Regions from separate parts of the Synechococcus sp. RS9907 genome, predicted to be linked through region 2. Evidence: predicted binding sites of a transcription regulator. Region 2 holds the regulator's gene; each other region holds the start of a gene.
What was found. The regulator NtcA, encoded in region 2, controls nitrogen genes in cyanobacteria. The targets are predictions, from matches to a motif close to GTANCNNNNGNTAC.
Positions count from the first base shown of each region.

Region 1 (4,998 bases), 1.1 Mb from region 2:
GTGACGCATCGCCGCAAGGTGCGGCAACAGGCGTCCACCGCGCTTCAGCAGTTGCGCCATGCCATCCACCCCAGGGCGCAGGGCCAGCAAGGGCAAAGCATCGGCAGCGGCGGCAATCGGCCGCAGCGCGTCCACAAAGCGGCGCCATTCGGCGGCCACCTCGGGGCCGCGCAGGCTGCGCACCACAGCCTCAAAATCGTCGTGCCCAACGGCGATGCGCAGATCCCCTTCCGGCAACTGCACATCCCAGCTGCGATAGGGAATCACCTCCACGCTCTGCCCCAGCGCGCGCAGCACCTGGGCCAGGGGATTGCTGCTGGGCCAACGCCCCAGGCCACTCCAGAGGGATGGACCGGATTCGAAGTGATAGCCCTGGCGTTGAAAGCCATGGGCAGCTCCACCGGGTTGGTGATGGGCTTCCAGCACCAGCACCTCCCGGCCGGCGCGGGCACACAAACCTGCGGCACAGAGTCCGCCGATGCCGCTGCCGATCACCAGAACGTCAACGTCGCTTCTGATCATCCGCTCAGCATCCGCGTCATCATTGTGGTCATTGGCGCAAGACGATGCGCACTCGACTGCTGCTTCCTCTGCTGATCCTGGCCTTGGCCTGGGGGCAGGAGCTGATCGACCAACTGCTCTTTGCGGGGCAATGGAACCTGCCGATGGGGCCGGATCAACCGTGGTGGGGGGTGATCACAGCGCCGTTCAGCCATGCCGGCTTCGGGCATCTGATCTCCAACAGCCTGGCCTTTCTGCCCCTGAGCTGGCTGGTGCTCAGCCGGGGGATGCGCGATTACCTGAGCGTCTGGATGTCGGTGCTGCTGATCAACATTCCCGTCGCCCTGTTCTGGCCGGCCCGCAGCCATGGACTCTCGGGCGTTGTTTACGGACTGCTGGGCTACATGCTGCTGATCGGCTGGCTGGAACGCCGCATCCTCTCCATCGTCTTGGGCCTGGTGGCGTTCTGGCTCTATGGCTCAGCCCTGATCGCCTTGATCCCCGGCGTTTCCCCCGCCGGCGTCAGCTGGATCGGCCACAGCGCAGGCTTCATCGGCGGCTTGGTGGCAGCCCTGGCGGTCTATCGCGAGCCCACCGCCAGTTGAAGGCAGCCGGTTGAGCTCAGCCTTGAGACAGAACCGCGTCCAGAAACGCCAAGGGGCGTTCCATGGTTGCGGAGTAGCCGAGCAGGCTTTGATCGCGGTGGTAGTAGATCACGCTGTCATCGGCATCGAGCAACACGGTGGCGCCGCGCTGGGTGATGTGGTCGTCACAGGGCACATAGGTGCGCCAGTTGCGGAGCACTTCATTCATGTTGCGCAGACGCTTGGTGGCGAGCTCGAACGGTCGCTGGAACCCAGCACCACCGGCCCGGCGAAAGAGAGCACCCCGGAAGCGCGGCAGAGGAAACGCTTCAACCCACTCCTCGTCGTCAAAGATCTGGGCAGCGGAGCGATCTCCGGTGTAGCCGCGCAACACCTCGCGCAGGGTGCCCGGCGAACCGACGCCAGCGCACATCAACAGAAAACCAGGCCAGGGCCCACCGGGAAGCTTCAAGCCGGACTCCAACCCCAGGGCCTGATGCAACACCGGTGATGCATCAGCGATCAGCTGCTGCAGGGGAAACCCGGTGAAGGTCGCGAAGCGCGAAGCGCTGGCGGCGTTGCCAATGCCGAACAGCTGAACCTTGACCCCTGCTGCAGCCAACTGGGGAAGCCTTGGCACCAGAGCCTGGGCGTATTCGATCGAGTCGAAATCCCCCAGCTGGCCCAAGACAACAACAAGGCGCTTGCAGCCGCTTTCCATGCCGGCGACTCCGGCCAGCCGTTGCAGCAGTGGTTCTAAGGGAATCATCCCGACAGGCTGACATTCCACAGCCGAGAACGTGGATGGCGCTTGAGCGCCGCCTGAGAGACTCAAATCAAAGGAAGGAGGCAGGTGGGCAAGAAATCTGGCTTCACAAGTGCTGAGATCGAGGAGATCAAGCGTCTCTATCTGCAGGAAGGGCGATCGATCCTTCAGATCCCCAAGATCCTGGGCAAAGGCAGTGAAAACTCCGTGCGCAACGCCCTGCATAAGGCCCGGGTCAAGCATGCCCCGGAGGAACGCACGAAGCTGGAGCGCTTCAAGCCAGAGCAAGTTTTTGGCAACGTGACGCTGTTAAAGCGACTCAAAAAAGCCAAGAAACTGAAGTTCCATGCCCGCTGCTCCTGCGGCTACGAATTTGATGTGGATCCATTCCGGCTGACGCTGCCGGAACACCACAAGGACAGAATTTCTGCTTGCCAACGCTGCAGCAAAGCGCAAACAGAAGAACGCTCCAAGCCTCAAGACTGAACAAATCAATCAAAGAAGTTCAACGGCACAAGCAACATCGACAAAATATTTCAACCACTTCACAACAACCAAAACAAGATTGCGTAAACCGCATCAAACCCATTTCCTCTCAGGGCAAGGGCAGAGGGCAGAACTTGTATCAAGCCGACGCGGCTTTAACAATCACTAAAGAACAAGGTATCCAGTGGAACCTTGCGAAACTTTTGTATCGACCGTAGAACCTAAAAAGTTTTTTATTCTTCCCTAATTAACCGATGGAACTCACTTTCCTAGGCAACAAATACGCAAAAACGGAAGCAGTATCTATGAGACCAACAGTTCAACTGAAATACATGGGGAAAAGTTATCGCGCTGAGCAAATCCAAGCCGTTCGCAATTCTGTTGCTCTGACCTACCGCGGCGTCTCTTACTCCAAATCCTAAGACGCCTAGGGCTTGGCCGGCAAAATGGCGTGATGAGACTTCTGATCACAGTCCTGATCGCAGCCAGCGCATTGGCCTTGCCGGCAAAGAGTGCTGAACCGATCCCCCTGGTGGTGGTCCCCTTTGATGCCTCATGGGGATCACGCCGTCTTCCCGTCCAGCCCGCAGCGTTGTTGCCGCCACCTCCAGTGCCGGACATCAAACAAACCGGCGAAGCCAGGGCTGAACCAAAACCGCGACGCCAACGCTGGTGCCGTGGCGGCTGCTGAACGCAGTAGCTGCTTAGCGCAGTGCCTGCTGAAATCAATACGGCTGTCAGCTGGCCTCGCTGTGTGTAAACCAAAGGAAGAAGCACTTCCATCGGGCGCCAAAGATGCGGCATGCGGCTCTGTTGATGGCCAGCCTCCTTTTGGCATCCACGGCCCTTGCGGGCGGCAAGCGGGCCACAGCCCAAGGGCCTTCCGAGCAGTTCGCCACTGCCGAGGCGATGCGGGTGATCCCAAAAGGGGCAACGATCACCGACACACACTGCAAAAGCATTGATGTGGGAGCCAGCAGCCGCTATCAGTGCACCATCACCTACAGCCCATGAGCTGATTGATGAAAGGTTGGCGTGCTGCGTGTTGGGCCTTGGTCCTGGTAGGAATTCCGTCCGCGGGGCGCGCCGAATTTGATCAGTGTCGCTTGATCGATCAGGTGCTGAATCGCCTGGGCAACGCCATGGCGATCAATCGATTGATCATTGCGGAAGGCAATGACAGCAGTGCCGTTGCTGCCGCCAGTGAAGCTCTGGCCCAACAGAACGAGAGCTACCGGCGCACCAAACGCCAACGCGCCAAAGCCGGCTGCGATAGCTGGGGACGGGAATAACTACCTGACTGACTCACTGACTCCCGCCAAGCTGGTAAAAACTGATTGAGAGATCTTGGCCGTCACCGTCTGCCAGAACTGCGGAAGCCGACGGTTTCGTTCAGACCGATCGATGGGCGGTCGGCTGGTCTGTCAAGACTGCGGCACTCCTGCTGGAAGCCGAGCTATCCGTGCGACGCCCCGGAGCAGCCGACGAAACAACGGGAAGCTCTGGTTGGTGATCCTGCTGATCGCGGTGATCGTGCTGGTGGTGGTCACGTCGTGAGCAGCTGCACCACCTCGGCCGTGTTCGCCGACAAGGGCTTGGCAGCCAACTGGTCGATGGCCTGACGCATGACCGTTTGCCGCTCGGGGCCGTAACTGGTGCAGCGGCTGAACACCTTGGCCATCCGTGACGCGGTGATCGGATTGCGGGAATCGACCGCTGCAATCTGCTCCGCCATGAATCGGTAACCACTGCCATCGGCAGCATGAAATGCCTGAACGTTGGCGGTGAATCCACCGAGAACAGCACGAAGGGAATTGGGCGCCAGGGGATCAAAGCGAGGATGGTCCAACAGCTGTTGAACCCGCTCTAAGGCGTTGGATCTGGGGGCTGATGCCTCCATCGCAAACCAGGCATCCAGGATCACGGGCTTGTCTTGCCAACGCTCGTAGAACAGGGCCATCGCCTGCTCACGCTCAGCGCTCTCCTGCGGCAACAAGGCCCGCAAGGCTCCCCGCGCCAGGGTCATCGAGGGTCCAGACACCGCCGCCAAGGCGTCCGCTTGCACCGTGGCATCGCCCGCAGCAGCAAGCCAACGCCAGGCCAAGGCCGTCAGGGCACGGCCGCCCTGGCCAGCCGGCCAAGCCAGGGGCCAGTCAGCCCGGGCCAGCTCCAGGAGTCGTCGCAGGGACGACTGCAATTGAAAGCCCAGCTCCTGGGTCCAAGCCCGGAAGGCTTGATCCAGCGCCAGCGGATCCACCGGAGATTGCAACGCCTCCAGTTCCGCCATTCCCGGCAGCGCCAGCAGCGCCGCCAGGCCCATGCCATCACCACCGTCGTAGGCGCAGATCCGCTGATCAAGGGCCTGAATCAGTGCCGCCTCCACCGCAGGCTTCGGCTGGTTGTCAGCCCGCGCCAAAAGCACCTGGCGTGCCAGGCGCTGGGCCGCATCCCAGCGACAGAAGGAGTCATCGTCGGAAGCCAACAGCTGCAGGCACTCCTCCAGCGGCTGATCGAGACGCACGTGCACCGGCGCCGAAAAGCGGCGGAGCACCGAAAGGGCAGGAGGGGTGTCGCCCGGCAGGCCCTGCAGGGTGATGCTGACGCGCTCAGCCTCCATCACCAGCAGCTGCTCGTCTCCAACACGGCCTTGCTCACCCACCA
Region 1 covers NZ_CP047944.1:1,747,031-1,752,028, forward strand. The annotation lists gene SynRS9907_RS09750 (NAD(P)/FAD-dependent oxidoreductase) at 1-522, opposite strand, end outside; gene SynRS9907_RS09755 (rhomboid family intramembrane serine protease) at 567-1,106, shown strand; gene SynRS9907_RS09760 (AhpC/TSA family protein) at 1,123-1,854, opposite strand; gene SynRS9907_RS09765 (hypothetical protein) at 1,939-2,337, shown strand; gene SynRS9907_RS14175 (DUF4278 domain-containing protein) at 2,592-2,759, shown strand; gene SynRS9907_RS09775 (hypothetical protein) at 2,792-3,028, shown strand; gene SynRS9907_RS09780 (hypothetical protein) at 3,154-3,351, shown strand; gene SynRS9907_RS09785 (hypothetical protein) at 3,390-3,629, shown strand; gene SynRS9907_RS09790 (transcriptional regulator) at 3,685-3,894, shown strand; gene pepN (aminopeptidase N) at 3,884-4,998, opposite strand, start outside.
Region 1: a site for NtcA is predicted at 2,515-2,528, ahead of SynRS9907_RS14175 (DUF4278 domain-containing protein). Genes of this name have one in related genera too.

Region 2 (4,998 bases):
CGGCATAGATGCGGCAGTCAGCACCGGAACTGTTGCTGAATTCAAGGGTGAGGTGACCCTCCCAGCTCGCTTCTGCCGGGGTGGTATTCACGATGATTCCAAGGCGGGCATAGGTGCTCTTGCCCAAGCAGATCACGGTGATGTTGGGGGGAACCCGCAACTTCTCCAGGGCCACACCGAGGCCATAGGAATGGGCCGGGAGAATGAAATATCGCCCGTCTTCATCCTCATGCAGGGGAGTGGGTTCGAGGTTGGCCGGGTTGAACCGCTTGGGGTTCATCACCGTGCCTGGAACATGCCGGAAGATCAGAAATTCCTGGGGAGAAAGGCGTAGGTCGTAGCCGTAGGAGGAGCAACCAAAACTCAGCACCGGCCGCAGCTTCTGCTCCGGCTCCAGGTGACGGACCAAACCGCTCTGGAATGGCTCGATCATTCCCTGCCCGGCCTGTTCAGTGATCCAGCGATCGCATTTGAGCATCAGAAACCTCGCCGCAACTCCGTGACTTGATCTGCCATCTCCACCACACCGGCGGGGATTGCAGGTCCAGTGATGATCACATCCATCGAAGCGGGCCGCTGCTCAAGGGCTGCAATCACGTCCGCTTCATCCAGGTATCCGAAGGCCACGGCAAGGCCGAGTTCATCCAACACCAGCTGGTCGAGATCTCCCTGGATCAGATGCTGACGGCAGATGGACCAAACCTCAGCCACCGCCTCCGCACCACCGGGATGCCCCGGCGAAGAGAGGCAGAGGGGCACTTCCGGCCGCAGCCAGACGAGGCCTCCGCAGAGCTGCACCCGGCCGGCCGGTCCCTGCTGCACGCCCCCTTTGAGGAACTGACTGATCAGAACACGACTGCCCAAGCCGGCAGCTCGCATGGCCTGGCTGAGAACACTGGCGAAACTGCCTCGATAAGGCGCCGTATGCACTTGCAGCTGCCCTTCGGGAGCCACCAGATGTAGGGGTGGCGGATCAGAGACGGCAGGCAAGGGCCTCAGGCCCGCCCGTTGCAAGGCCTGCTGATCCCGATCCAGGGAATTTTGGAAGGAATGGGGGTCGGCGAGGCTTGTGGTCATCACGGAAGCATCTGTCCGGGAGACTCCGGCAAGACCTTGAATGTAGCGGCGAGATCACATTCCACAAGGGGATTGACACCACCCATGGTGTTTGGACAGGGCGAGAACCAACCGCCTGCGAGGCTTGACGAACTGCACACCACCGATGAGCCAATCCCCTGAACAACGCACTGATGGCCGTCGCCCGCAGCAGTTGCGACCGTTCTCGGTGACCTGGAATCCCATGGGCTTTGCCTTGAGCTCCCTTGTGGTTCATAACGGCCGAACCGCTGTTCTCTGTAGCGTTTGCTTGGAGGACAAGGTTCCCCGCTGGCGCAAGGGAGAAGGGTTGGGATGGCTCAGCGCCGAATACCGGTTGCTGCCCGGATCCACCCCACAGCGGCAATCACGGGAGCTGATGAAACTCTCGGGTCGCACCCAGGAAATTCAGCGACTGATCGGCCGAAGCCTGCGCGCCGTGATTGACATGGAGCGCCTAGGGGAGCGCACCTTGCTGATCGACTGCGACGTGATCCAAGCGGACGCTGGCACCCGGACGGCCTCAATCACCGGGGCTTGGCTCGCCCTGGACCAAGCCTGCCGATCACTGGTGGACCAGGGAGTGCTGGAGCAATCGCCCCTGATCGATCAGGTGGCGGCTGTATCCGTGGGCTTGGTGGATGGCCAGGCCTTGCTGGATCTGGACTACAGCGAAGACAGCCGAGCCGAGGTGGACCTAAACGTTGTGCAGTCCGGCGATGGCCGTCTGCTGGAAATCCAGGGAACTGCGGAGGGTGCGCCCTTCAGTCGCAGCCAACTCAATGAGCTGCTGGACTTAGCAGAGCCGGGATTGACATCCCTGATGCAGGCGCAACGCCAGGCCTTCAACGAGCACAGCAGCGTTACGTAATAACCGCTACATGGCAGCCACCGCCGGCTCCGTAGCTTCGCCACACCAGGGGGTTGTCATGACCAGTAGCCGAGGTTTCAGCCGATATGCCCCGCAGATGGTGGCTCCAGCTCCCAGCGCAGAGCCCGCCAACCGTTCTCTGCTTGAGATCATCCGAGATCTCGATGGCGCCAGCAGTGAACTGGTGGACCGCAACAAGACCATCTTTTTCCCCGGAGATCCCGCCGAACGGGTGTACCTGATCCGCCGGGGGGCCGTTCGTCTGTCACGCGTCTACGAATCGGGAGAAGAAATCACCGTGGCCCTGCTCCGCGAGAACAGCCTCTTCGGGGTGCTGTCGCTGCTGACAGGTCAACGGTCCGACCGCTTCTATCACGCTGTGGCCTTCACCCGGGTCGAAATGGTGACGGCACCAGCGACCTCCGTGAAGGCCGCCATCGAAGCCGACACCAGCGTTGGCCTGCGCTTGCTTCAGGGTCTCTCCAGCCGGATTCTGCAAACCGAGACGATGATTGAAACCCTCACCCATCGGGACATGTCATCCCGGCTGGTGAGCTTCCTGCTGGTGCTTTGCAGGGACTTCGGCGTGGCCGATGAGCTGGGCATCACCATCGACCTGCGCCTGTCCCATCAGGCCATCGCTGAAGCAATTGGCTCAACACGCGTCACAATCACGCGACTGCTGGGAGACTTGCGTCAATCCGGTCTGGTTCAGATTGACCGCAAGAAAATCACGGTTCTGGATCCGATCGCGCTGGCCAAACGCTTCAGCTAGGCCTGCCTTCGCCCGACTTGTGCAGCGATGAGCGGCTGGGCACTGATCCTGGTTCTGTTGGTGCTCGGGGGCGTGCTGTCGACCCTGGGCGACCGCTTGGGCAGCCGCGTCGGCAAAGCACGACTGAGTTTGTTCAGCATGCGCCCACGGCGCACCGCCGTTTTGATCACGGTGTTGACCGGCAGCCTGATCAGCGCACTCTCACTTGGCCTGATGCTTCTGGTGAGCCGGCAGTTGCGGGTGGGTTTGTTTGAACTGGATGCCCTGCAGCAGAAACTCCAGGACAGCCGTCAGCAGCTGAAGGCAGCCGAGCGGGAACGGGACAAGACCCGAACGGAAACCAAACGGATCGCCATTGAGCTCGAGCAATCACAGCAACGGGCCAACACCCTGCGCCTCGAACTGGCTCCTCTTCAGAAGGAGCTGGCCCAACTCGAAGCAGAACGTGAACGCCTCAGCCAGGACATCGCCTCCCGCGATGCGGACATCCAGCGCACGGAAGCCGAACTCAACAGCGTTCGCAGCCGCATCCGTGCCGGTGAGCAGGAACTCAAAGAACTCGAACGCAATCTGGTCGCCTTGCGGCGTGGATCGGTGGTGATCAGCAGCGGACAGACCTTGGCAAGAGCAACGGTTCGACTCGATGAGCCGGACCAGGCCAAACAGGCTGTCGACAGGCTGTTGCAGGAGGCCAATCTCAACGCCTACGGGAAAGTGCGACCTGGCGAAGCACCCGAACGCCAGTTGATCCGCGTTCCGCGCAGCGATGTGGAACGCCTGCAAAGCATCATCCGCAAACCGGAGACCTGGGTGATCTCGCTGCGCTCAGCCACCAATGTGCTGCGAGGCGAAACAGCGGTGTATGCCTTCCCCGAGGTGCGTCCGAACCGGCCGGTGACCCAACGCGGAGACGTGCTGGCCACCACCACACTGCAACCGGATGAACGCACACCAGAGGGCATTCGCACACGGTTGAACCTTCTCCTGGCCTCGGCCTATGCCGAGGTGCAGCGGCGAGGATCCCTGACCGAAGGCCTTCAGTTCGATGGATCAGCCCTCTCCCAACTGGCCCAGACCCTGATGGAAGGACCCAGCCAAAGCGTGGTCTTGAACGTGATTTCCGCACGGGTCAGCGACAGTGCCGACCCTGTCGTCGTCATCATTCAGGCCTCCCCATGAAACGGGTGGCCGTCCTCGATCCAGGCCGCTGCAAATGTGGTCTTGTGCTTGCCGATCTTCAGCTCGGCCTCGTGCAAGAAGGGCATGTGCTGGCCCCGGAGGCCGTTGAACCCTGGCTGGAGCAGTGGAATCAAGACCAAGCTCTCGATCGCATCCTGATCGGGGATGGCACGGGAAGCCGAGCCTGGATCCAGCGACTGGAGCGGCTGGGCCAGCTCACCGTGGTTCCGGAGCAGGGAACAACCCTGCGGGCGAGACAGCGTTACTGGGCGCTGTGGCCGGCTCGAGGTTGGCGACGGATGCTGCCGGCAGGACTGCGCATTCCACCGGTGGATCTGGATGCTGTTGCAGCTTTGGTGATGCTTGAGGAGCACCTGCAATACCGCCTGAAATGGCCTGAGCCTGCTCCCACGTTCTCGCTCAGAACCTGGCCCGGACCATGAAGGTGTAATCACCCCCCGGCTCCAGCCTGTAATCAGAACGCACCAGAAACCGCCGCAGGGCATCCTCGATCAGGGCACGTCCCAGGGATGGCTCCACCACCAGTTCACCGCGATCAAAGGCCCAGGAGAACTGCCACTCAAACCCTCCAGCAGAAACTTCACCCTCCACGCACTTGGCTTGAAAACACTGGCGGAGCACCCGCAAATGGGCCGTTGTCGCCGGAAGTGCCGGCATCAGTCGACCGACTCCAGGTCATAGCGGAACCCGTTGATCCAGGTTCCAGCGCGCTCAAAGCTCTGGCGCTGAAGACGTTGAATCCCATCCAGAACAGCATCGAGCACAGCGCCGACACAGGGTTGCTCCGCCTTGCTGAACGGACCAAGAACATGGGACACCGTTCGGGCGCGGCGTTCGGCAGGGTTCTCAGCCGGCGCACCAATGCCGATCCGCAGCCTGGGGAACGCCTGGGTCCCGAGATGCTGAATGGTGCTGCGCAAACCGTTGTGCCCGCCGGCACTGCCCTGGGCCCGCAACCGCAAACGACCCAGCGGAAGATCCATGTCGTCCACCAGCACCAGCAATTGGTGAGGCTCCAGGCCGAACCAATCGAGAGCCGCACGAATGGCACGACCGC
Region 2 covers NZ_CP047944.1:243,612-248,609, reverse strand. The annotation lists gene dcd (dCTP deaminase) at 1-478, opposite strand, end outside; gene SynRS9907_RS01270 (cob(I)yrinic acid a,c-diamide adenosyltransferase) at 478-1,077, opposite strand; gene rph (ribonuclease PH) at 1,223-1,966, shown strand; gene ntcA (global nitrogen regulator NtcA) at 2,025-2,741, shown strand; gene SynRS9907_RS01255 (DUF3084 domain-containing protein) at 2,769-3,920, shown strand; gene SynRS9907_RS01250 (resolvase) at 3,917-4,363, shown strand; gene SynRS9907_RS01245 (DUF3146 family protein) at 4,341-4,598, opposite strand; gene pth (aminoacyl-tRNA hydrolase) at 4,598-4,998, opposite strand, start outside.

Region 3 (4,998 bases), 750 kb from region 2:
CTTGGCCATGGCTGCTGATCCGATGCACCCGTTCTGCATCGGCCCAAGGCCACTTGGCAACAGGCCGTATCACTCATTCACGCAGAGCTGCGAGGGGATGACTCAGCGTTGCTTAGGTTGCTGGCCTGCGCTTGACGCCGCCCCGATGGGTTTCATCATGCAGCCATGACTGGTTTGATCTGTGGCATGACCGCCCTGTGGCTCCACGCCTGGTGGTGTTGCAGAACAACCAATTCGCCCGCGGTCAAACGCAGCTGGCCTTACCCGCGCTCATGGAAAAACAGCGCCGATCTGTATGAAAGGCCCTGTCGCCGTCACCGTCATCTGAGGGCACGAACGCAACTCAGCGCACGCAGCCGCCGCAGCATCGCCGGCAGAACGCCTGTCTTGGTAGCGCAAGCTACTGAAAACGCTTAAGTTGATTCGTCTGGATTTTTCAGTTGAACGGCAGCCAATCGGTCGAGGCCAGAAGTGAGAAGCGCCGTCAGCAGCTGATGGGACTGTCGTTTGTGGCTGCAGCAGCTGGCGTTCTGGCGTTATTGACGATCCGTCTTGGCACCTGTTGCTCCTGGTTCGGTTCGCACTGACCTTTTCGGGTTGGCAGCTGGCGCTCAGTGGTGTTAATCGCCTCGGCAAGACTGCGCCAGCCACCAGATGTGGTGTCCTCAGCCCTTGATTGTGGGTGCAGGGCCGGTATGTTTCGTTTGTTCCCCATCACCTGGCTTCAGCCCATGCGGTTGAGGCTTTTTTTTTTGCCTTTTTGCAGGTCGTTGTATCCAGGTAGACCAACTTCCGATTGTCTTAAGTGACATCGCCTGGTGGCAACGGCCACATCGGCATCAGGTTCCTTAAGTTGAAAAGCCACGTCTTCCCTTGATGTCTCCTGCTGAATTGTCGAGCATCAAATGGGAGCAAGATGGTGAAATGTCTGCGCAAGACACCTGGAATCTCGTGAGGAAGCTCATCAAGGTGGAAGAGCAAGACAAAGCATCAAATTTGTTGCATCTGTCGTCGAAACACATTCACTCCAAGCGTTCCAATTCGCGTTGACATGAGACAATATTATTGAGCTCTCCGAGTTATTCCTCAGCGCCGGGCCATGAGATTGCGTTGGTCTTTTATCGAGAATTTGGAGCTATAAATTTGAGGGTTGACCGAGTTCGTCTCCTATGCGATGAGGGGCATGCCATGACGAACGATCGAGGTCACCTTGTTATTGGTCGCGTCAACCACCATGTAAGTGCACATCAGCGCCTTCGACTTTGTGCGGGCACATAGGTAAGCCCTGAATTCCGTTTGGAAGTAAAGCTCCTTGACCCAACGGTCGGGAGCTTCTTGCTTGACGACGTTGTACACGGCTATTACCTGGACCCTTGCTCTAGCAATGCCTTTAATTCGTCAGTCCAAATCACGGAATTTCCACTGTTTAGGCGCCAGCACTTATCCAACGAGTCGGTCATCTTCAGCCAGGATCGCTTTGCCTTTTGAAATCCTCATCACCTCACCTGAGTTGCCGGGACTTTCGTAGATGACTCGATAAAGCCCGAAAGTATTCAGCGATTTGGCTCGGGCGTTGGTGAAAGCCCTGAACTCAGTCTCGAAGCACTGCTCCTGAAACCAAATGTCGGGCCCATCGCTTCGTTCAACACAGAACATCATCTGTATTCCCTGAGGCTCTCAGCTTGGAGAGGGCAGAGCTGCTCGCTTGCTATCTCCAAATGAGCTTCGGGATCATGTCTTCAGTTGTCGACCAGTGAGCAAGGGACCCAGTCAGTCTTACGAGCCCAGCTCGTCAATGGCACATGATGTTCTTTGGCTGAGCATGTGCATTGATCACCCTGACGAAATCGCTGTTCACCTGGAAAACGGCAGGAATCCTGACGGGAGTGAAGCTGGTAACAGTGGCAGCCGTACTTGGCCTTGCTCGTGCGGGGCTTCTTCCCCAGTGGTTTCCGCATTGGGGTTAGCCCGCTTCAGGATCTCAGCCCAATTCTTTTGGCAGGCTCGGAGCTGCCTCAGATGCAAAAAGAAACCCCCGCCGAAGGCAGAGGTTTGGGGTTTGATTAAGCCCTGATCACTTGGTGTAGGAAGTGCCTCTGTAGGTCAGGCTTGGATGGGCATTGTGAGCGACTTCTTTGCGGCAGGTGTTGTAGTGCTCGCGGCGGTAGGTCAGCTCGACACAAGCTTTGGGCGATGCTGCTGGAGCTTCGTAGGAGTTACCTCTGTAGAGAAGAGCAGTCATGGTTGGTTCCTCAGAAAATTCCAAGTCCCCGTTCCGTGGCTTGGAGTGTCTGCGCCCCTTGGAAAGGGGTGAACGTTGTGTAGCGGTTGCTACAAATAAATTATACGCCTAAGTCAATCTCTGGGTTTACAGCCTTGCCTGGTTTCAGGAGCCCAGCCGGTAGAGGGGGCTTTCAGCCCCTGGGAACGCCAAAGATGATCGACGTTCAGCGGTCGTCCTCCTTAGATCTCGGATCGTTCTCCTTGTATCTCGGCAGGTCAGTGGGCTGAGCCAGGACGTAAACGACTGCTACAGAGATCACCACGGTGACGATGACGAGCGCAGTGATGGCTGATGAATAGTCGGTCATCAGGCTTCAACCTCAGCCTTTGTATCGCCTGTGCCTTTGATCTCTTCAGTTGTTGCTTCCGCTGATTTGGACTTGCTGTAGGAGCAGCCGCCAGCATTGGCGACGTTGGCGAAGGCAGCCAAAACCATGATCGCGATGATCACGGTGCCGCCAAAAAAGGCCAGATTTGGGTGACGATTCACGTGAGGCTGACCTGAGAGTCAGCGGACCCTACTGGCTGAATCCAGAATTCGATGCTCATGCCTCAGGGAGAATCAAGCCTTCGTCCGAGAAGCGAACAGCCCAAAGCTCCTCGTTAGTCACCTCACCGTTCTCATCAAGCAGTTCTGGGTGTGTGGTTTTGAGACCTGTTCGGTCGTTCGATGTGCTGGGTTTAGAGGCCGACGATGGGCGCATCATCCGAAAAGCCTGCAAGAGCAAGCACGTCAAGACAGCTGCGTAAGCGATTGGGAAAAGACCTGCGATCACTGCCTCTTCAATGCGATGTTAAGAAACGTTAACCACTGCTATCGCTGTCTGGGGTTGCTAATCGCTACTTGCGGCCCTGCTTTACCTCCCCCGCATATTCCCGCTCCAGGTAGTCAAGGCGGGCCAGGCACTCTTCTGCTTCCGCCCAGCGCCCATAGCGGCTGAACCAGTTGCTGCGTAGCCCTTCCCATCTAATGCCCCAATGCAAAGACTCTGCATAGGTTCGACTTGTTGCACCGCTGTAGGTGAGCCGACTTCGCATTGAACGTTCAGCCATTGGAGCCTCCTCCATGAAGGAGACCCGTGGTGTGGGTATCCATGGATAGCTTCTAGTGGGGTTGGCCTGTCAGCTGCGGGTGACCAGCCTCTATCCGCAGGTGCGTTGTCTACTTCTGGTCGTAGTCGATCAAAAGTTGCTTTTGGAAGTTGAGCTGACGGAGCTTTTCGATGTTCTGCTCATGCTCTTCTTTGCTCCAATGACGTGGATTGGCGATTCGGGCCTCAAGCTCCGATATTGCGTCGTTGAGATTTGTCGTTGAGTCCTCCGTCCAAGGTTCACCTCCACAGTGGACCATCGGGTGATAACCATGGCTGAGGTGAGTAAATATCCTTTTTTGCTACTGGTGCCATCTCGTTCGGCTGTTATCAGTATGTGGGTGTCGTGCTCGTGCAGACCTCCTCTAGGTCGGTGGTCAAACTGAGGCGACGGGATGAGGGAACAGTTGGGTTTGCGCAACCTGCCCTCATCGCACCACGGTTAAGCAGCCAAAGTTGCGATGCTGCTTAGCATGCAGCATGAAGGGCAGAGCATGACGAACAGCACTCCAAACCTCGTTGCCTGGCTGGTTGAGTACAGAAAGTATTTAATACTCGTCGCCGATGGTGCCAACGATGAGGCTGCACTTCTAAAGCAAGAAATTGAGGAGGGTCTTAATTGGGTTGAACTGACTTTGGCTGACCTTGAATTTGCAAATGATTCTAATCAATAGACCAACGTCGACGAAAGAAGGTGTCACGTTGTCGTTATTCAGAGTGATATCAATGCTGGCGATATTCGCAGCTGAATGCGCAGGTTGATCAAAGCCCTGGTCTCCAACCGACGAACCCATTCTCGAGAAATACTCATTGATCTGCCGATCTCGGCAAGGGTGTGTCCCTCAAAGAAGCGCATACGAATAATTTGGGCATCTTGCTTATTAAGTCGACCAAGTGCGGCTTGGACTGCTTCCTCCATGTCAGTCACCTCCGGCTCGTCGCCAGGGGCTGCGATCCGATCCAGAAGGCTTCTACCTCCTTCTGTTGTTGCTGCATCGAGTGAGCAGCAGCGGGTGCGCTGGTCGTCGGCAAGGGTCTTCGTTATTTCCTCCACTGTTATGGCCAAATGATCAGAGATCTGTTGCAGCGTCGGCTGGTCTCCATGCTGCAAGGTCAGCCGTGAACTCACTTGTTTGATTTTTGAGAGCAGCTCCCTCCGGTTTGAGGGAATTCGGATCGTTCTGCTCTGCTGGCTGATCGCTCGGTTGAGCCCCTGACGGATCCACCAGTAGGCGTAGGTCGAAAACTTATACCCCCTTGTTGCATCAAATTTTTCAGCGGCTCGGCTCAGACCAAGTGAACCCTCCTGGACCATGTCCTGTAACTCAAGGCCATTCCCCATCTTTTTCTTACAAACGGAGACAACCAAGCGGAGATTGCCTGCCATCAAACGTTCCTTAGCCCGCCTCCCGCGCCGCCGAACTTGTGCGGGAGCGGCTTCAGGTCCGCCAACGTATTGGAGCCATGCCTGGATTTGACGGGAGCAGTAGATCTCCTCTTGATCCGTTAGTAGGGGGACCCGTCCGATCTCCTGCAAGTAGTCGCCGAAAGAGTCCATAAGGCGACCTTTGTTTCAACGATCGTTGCAGGTTTTTCTGCGAGGTGGTGAAACCCCCCAGATTTC
Region 3 covers NZ_CP047944.1:994,359-999,356, forward strand. The annotation lists gene SynRS9907_RS05430 (hypothetical protein) at 1-60, opposite strand, end outside; gene SynRS9907_RS05435 (hypothetical protein) at 441-587, shown strand; gene SynRS9907_RS05440 (hypothetical protein) at 877-1,050, shown strand; gene SynRS9907_RS05445 (DUF4278 domain-containing protein) at 2,075-2,242, opposite strand; gene SynRS9907_RS05450 (hypothetical protein) at 2,448-2,591, opposite strand; gene SynRS9907_RS05455 (hypothetical protein) at 2,591-2,773, opposite strand; gene SynRS9907_RS05460 (DUF2973 domain-containing protein) at 2,829-3,059, opposite strand; gene SynRS9907_RS05465 (hypothetical protein) at 3,124-3,336, opposite strand; gene SynRS9907_RS05470 (hypothetical protein) at 3,416-3,598, shown strand; gene SynRS9907_RS05475 (hypothetical protein) at 3,869-4,048, shown strand; gene SynRS9907_RS05480 (sigma-70 family RNA polymerase sigma factor) at 4,087-4,932, opposite strand.
Region 3: a site for NtcA is predicted at 2,322-2,335, ahead of SynRS9907_RS05445 (DUF4278 domain-containing protein). Genes of this name have one in related genera too.

Region 4 (4,998 bases), 880 kb from region 2:
GTAAAGACCAGCCGAATGGTCACTCAGGTAGCCGTCGGTTTGATGGTGAAAATTCTGGAGGTAGTACTCGGGGTAGAGCGCTTTTTCGGTTTCCTTGGGCAGATCCCGAACATTGCGCTCGCGGCGTCGATCCCAGGTGGAGGGAAGATCCATCCACACCTGCGGGTAGCGGCTGACCCAGTCGAGCCAGGGTGCATCAAACAACAACTGCTCGGGGTAGATCCCCTGTTCGGCGTCCTGCCAGTCCTGGTCCTGGAGTTTCTTCATATCCAGCTGCAGCTCTCCAAGAACTTCGGCGGACACGGGCTCCGTTTTCGGCACCGCATCCGGCGCCAGCAGCTCCATCAGCTTGGTGCTCAGCTCCTTGTGGGCCAGGCCCGCGATGCTTTTGCCTTGCTGAAGCGTTTGGTACGCAAGCTTGCTCAGGGGCGTTGACGCCATCGCGGATTCAGACAACGACCCCATTCCAACGAATGAGGCGCACAATCGCGTGGCCAGCAGTCCACAAAAAAACCCGCCTCCTTGGAGGCGGGTCGTTGGATGCACGGACGCTGATCAAGCGTCGTAATACATGGTGAATTCGTGGGGGTGCGGCCGCTGGCGCAGCTGCTGCACCTCCTCGTACTTCAGGTCGATCCAGTTGTCGATGAAGTCGTCGCTGAACACACCGCCGGCGGTGAGGAAGCCGCGATCAGCATTCAACGCTTCCAGGGCACCGTTGAGAGATGCGGGAACCGTGGCGATCTTCGAGAGCTCTTCAGCCGGAAGTTCGAACAGGTCGCGATCTTCGCCATCGCCTGGATCGATCTGGTTCTTGATGCCGTCCAGACCAGCCATCATCATGGCGCTGAAGGCCAGATAGGGGTTGGCGAGGGCATCGCCGGAGCGGAACTCGAGGCGCTTGGCCTTCGGGCTCGGGCCGGTGAGCGGGATCCGCACGGCGGCAGAGCGGTTGCCCTCGGAGTAGACGAGGTTCACCGGGGCTTCGAAACCGGGCACCAGACGCTTGTAGCTGTTGGTGGTGGGGTTGGTGAAGGCCAGGAAGGCGGGGGCGTGCTTGAGGATGCCACCGATGTACCAGCGGGCCGTCTGCGAGAGGTTGGCGTAGGTGCCTTCGCCGAAGAACAGGGGCTGACCGCCTTTCCAGAGGCTCTGGTGCACGTGCATGCCGGAGCCGTTGTCGTTGAAGACCGGCTTGGGCATGAAGGTGGCCGTCTTGCCGTACTTCTTGGCCACGTTGCGCACGACGTACTTGTACGTCATCACGTTGTCGGCGGCCTGGATCAGCTCAGCAAATTTCATGCCGAGTTCGTGCTGACCCGCGCCTGCCACCTCGTGGTGGTGCTTCTCGGTGGGAATGCCCAGCTGACCCATCAGCAGGAGCATCTCGGAGCGGATGTCCTGGGCGGTGTCGTTGGGAGCGACAGGGAAGTAGCCCTCCTTTTCCTGAATTTTGTAGGCGAGGTTGCCGCCTTCTTCGATCCGTCCGGTGTTCCAGCCCGCTTCAATCGTGTCGACGCTGTAGAAGGAGCCCCCTTCAGCCGAGTTGTAGCGGACGTCGTCGAAGAGGAAGAACTCCGGCTCAGGACCGAAGAAGGCCATGTCGGCCAGGCCGGTGCTGGCCAGATGATTCAGTGCCCGCTGGGCCAGGGCACGGGGGCAGCGCTCGTAGGGCTGGCCGGTGCGTGGCTCCTGAATCGAGCAGATCATGCTCAGGGTTTTGTGCCGGTAGAAGGGGTCCACCCAGGCCGTGTTGGCGTCCGGCACCATGGCCATGTCGGAGGCCTGGATGCCTTTCCAGCCGCGGATGGATGAGCCGTCAAAAGCGAGGCCCTCCGTGAAGGATTCTTCCTCCAGCAGATCGGTGCACACCGTCAGGTGCTGCCACTTGCCGTGCAGATCGGTGAATTTGAGGTCGATCAGTTCGATGCCTTCGTCCTTGATCTGGCGCAGGATGTCCTGGGGGGATTTCGACATAAGAAAGGACTGCTCGACTGAATTGTGCAGTGATGTGACCGTATACAGCCACAAGACACCATTTTGTATCAAGAGGTACGTTTCAGCTGCTGGAAGGCGACTGCGTAACCGTTTCTGTCAACTTGGCTGAAATGCAGGCATGCCAAAGGATCTGCCCGCCTCAACGGTGTTAGCTTCCGCTGGGGATCCTCTGGAGATTCAGGGACATGCGCGATGCAATCAGCGGTCTGATCGGTCGTTACGACCAGCTGGGTCGCTATTTCGACCGCCCGGCGATCGACAGCATCAATGTGTATCTGGATGAATCCGCGCTGCGGATTCAGGCCGTAGAGCTGATCAACGGATCCTCGGCCGAGATTGTGCGTGAGGCCAGCCAGCGCCTGTTCCGGGATGAACCCGATCTGTTGCTACCTGGCGGCAACGCCTACACCACCCGTCGGCTCGCCGCCTGCCTGCGGGATATGGACTATTTCCTGCGTTACGCCAGCTACGCCCTTGTGGCAGGTGACTCCACAATCCTCAATGAGCGTGTGCTGAACGGACTCGACGACACCTACAAGAGTCTCGGCGTTCCCACCGGCCCAACGGTCCGCAGCATCGTTCTGCTGGGAGAGGTTGTTTCCGAGATGCTTCTTGCCAATGGTGCTGCATCCGATCAGCTCGCCACCGTTCTTCAGCCGTTCGATCACCTGGCCGAGGGCCTGGGTGAAACCAATGTGCGCCAGCGCTGATCCAGCACGCTCAACGCAGGATCTGAACAGATTTCAATCAAGCCTCCCTCCCTCACCCCTTCCAAGGGGCGTGACTGCGTAGGCTCAACACTCGAACCAATGAACAGGGCTTTGGCGACGACGAACTCACTCCTTTCTGTTGACGATCGTCACCGCAAAGCCTTTGCACCGATCGGCACACCCGACCGCCTCCTGCTTGGACCAGGCCCCTCCAACGCCCATCCAACAGTTCTGAAGGCTCTGTCGCGAACCCCGATTGGTCACCTTGATCCTCTCTATGTGGATCTGATGGGCGAAGTGCAGGAACTGCTGCGTTACGCCTGGCAAACGGATAACCGCCTCACGCTTCCGATGAGCGGCACCGGCAGTGCTGCCATGGAGGCAACCATCGCCAACACCGTCGAGCCTGGAGACACCGTTTTGGTGGCGGTGAAGGGATACTTCGGCCTGCGACTGGCTGACATGGCCGGCCGCTACCGCGCTGAGGTGAAAACCATTGAAAAGCCCTGGGGTGAGTGGTTTTCCCTCGATGAGCTGGAAGCTGCACTGATTGAGCACAAGCCCGCCATCCTGGCGATGGTCCATGCCGAAACCTCAACGGGTGTCTGCCAACCCATGGAGGGCATCGGCGACCTTTGCCGGAAGCATGATTGCCTTCTGCTGCTCGACACCGTCACCTCTCTGGGGGGCGTTCCGCTCTACATCGATGAGTGGAAAGTCGATCTTGCCTACAGCTGCAGCCAGAAGGGCCTGAGCTGCCCTCCCGGTCTCGGACCCTTCACCATGGGCCCCCGTGCTGAGGCCAAGATGACGGCCCGTCAGGGCAAGGTGCCCAACTGGTATCTGGACGTTTCCTTATTGAACCAGTACTGGGGCAGCGATCGCGTCTATCACCACACCGCGCCGGTCAACATGAATTTCGGCATGCGTGAGGCCCTGCGTCTCCTGGCTGAAGAAGGTCTCGACCAGGCCTGGGCACGCCATCGCAGCAATGCGGAGATGCTCTGGAACGGGCTGGAAAGTCTCGGCCTTTCGATGCATGTGCCGGCCGAGCGCCGACTGCCCACCCTCACCACAGTTCGCATCCCTGAAGGTGTGGATGGCAAGGCCTTCAGTCAGCACCTGCTCAACAACCACGGCATTGAAGTTGGTGGTGGACTCGGCAGCCTGGCCGGCAAAATCTGGCGCATCGGCCTGATGGGCTACAACTCCACCCCTGAAAACGTGAATCGTCTGCTCAACCTGTTTGAGACAGAGCTGCCTCGCTTCAGCGGTTCCGTCGCCGCCGCCGCCTGAACCAGCGTTCCAGCTGCTCCCTCGCCTCGGGTTCGCGCACGCCCTGAATCACGTTCATGTGGTGATGGGCACTGGCATGGGTGGAGAGGTCAAGGCTTCCCCCCAGGCCACCGCGCTTGGGATCTGACGCCGCAAAAATCACGGTTCCCATGCGGGCCTGCACCAAGGCCCCCGCACACATGGGGCAGGGTTCGAGGGTGACGATCAGGGTGCAGCTGTTGAATCTCCAGTCGTTCTGAACGATCGCTGCCTGTTGCAAGGCCACCAGTTCGGCATGCCCGAGGGGATCCCTGTCGTTCTGGCGCCGGTTCCGCCCATGGCCGATGGCTCGGCCCTGTCCATCCAGGATCACTGCGGCCACTGGAACTTCTCCTTCCGCTCCAGCCTCCTCCGCGCGCTGGAGCAGAACATCCATCCAGCGAGTGAACTCATCCCGCTGATCCACTGCTGTTCCACGTTGTCCTTTGAGCACCATCCCACGAGACGCGAAGATCGGTGCAGTTCACGGGTCTCCGTTGCAAGCCTGTTCCGAGTCTCAGCACCCACCGGATCGGCTTGCTCCGTTCGCCATCCCCTCGGCCGAAGACCCGGTGCTGAGGGACTTCCTGCATCGCAGTTCGGATCTGCTCTGCCGTTGGATCGGCTCCGCTGATCGATCAAGCCCGGTCCCCGTCATGCGGCCCTTGCCTGACGTGGCACCAGGGCTTGATGGGGCCAGCGTTGAATCGCTGCTCAGTGATCTTCAGCAGGTGATGGATGGGGCGTATCAGCCGTCCCATCCCGGTGCTCTGGCCCATCTCGATCCGCCCCCGCTTACTGCGTCGATTGCGGCGGAATTGGTCTGTGCAGGTCTCAACAACAACCTCCTGGCCGAGGAGCTTTCGCCTGGTCTCACCGGCCTGGAGCATGACCTCTGCCGCTGGTTCTGCCACAGGATTGGCTTGCCCGCCGGTTCCGGAGGGGTGCTGGCCAGCGGCGGGACCCTGAGCAATCT
Region 4 covers NZ_CP047944.1:1,125,450-1,130,447, forward strand. The annotation lists gene SynRS9907_RS06120 (class I SAM-dependent methyltransferase) at 1-441, opposite strand, end outside; gene glnA (type I glutamate--ammonia ligase) at 556-1,977, opposite strand; gene SynRS9907_RS06130 (allophycocyanin subunit beta) at 2,184-2,708, shown strand; gene SynRS9907_RS06135 (alanine--glyoxylate aminotransferase family protein) at 2,808-4,004, shown strand; gene SynRS9907_RS06140 (nucleoside deaminase) at 3,976-4,479, opposite strand; gene SynRS9907_RS06145 (aminotransferase class V-fold PLP-dependent enzyme) at 4,520-4,998, shown strand, end outside.
Region 4: a site for NtcA is predicted at 2,043-2,056, ahead of glnA (type I glutamate--ammonia ligase). Genes of this name have one in related genera too.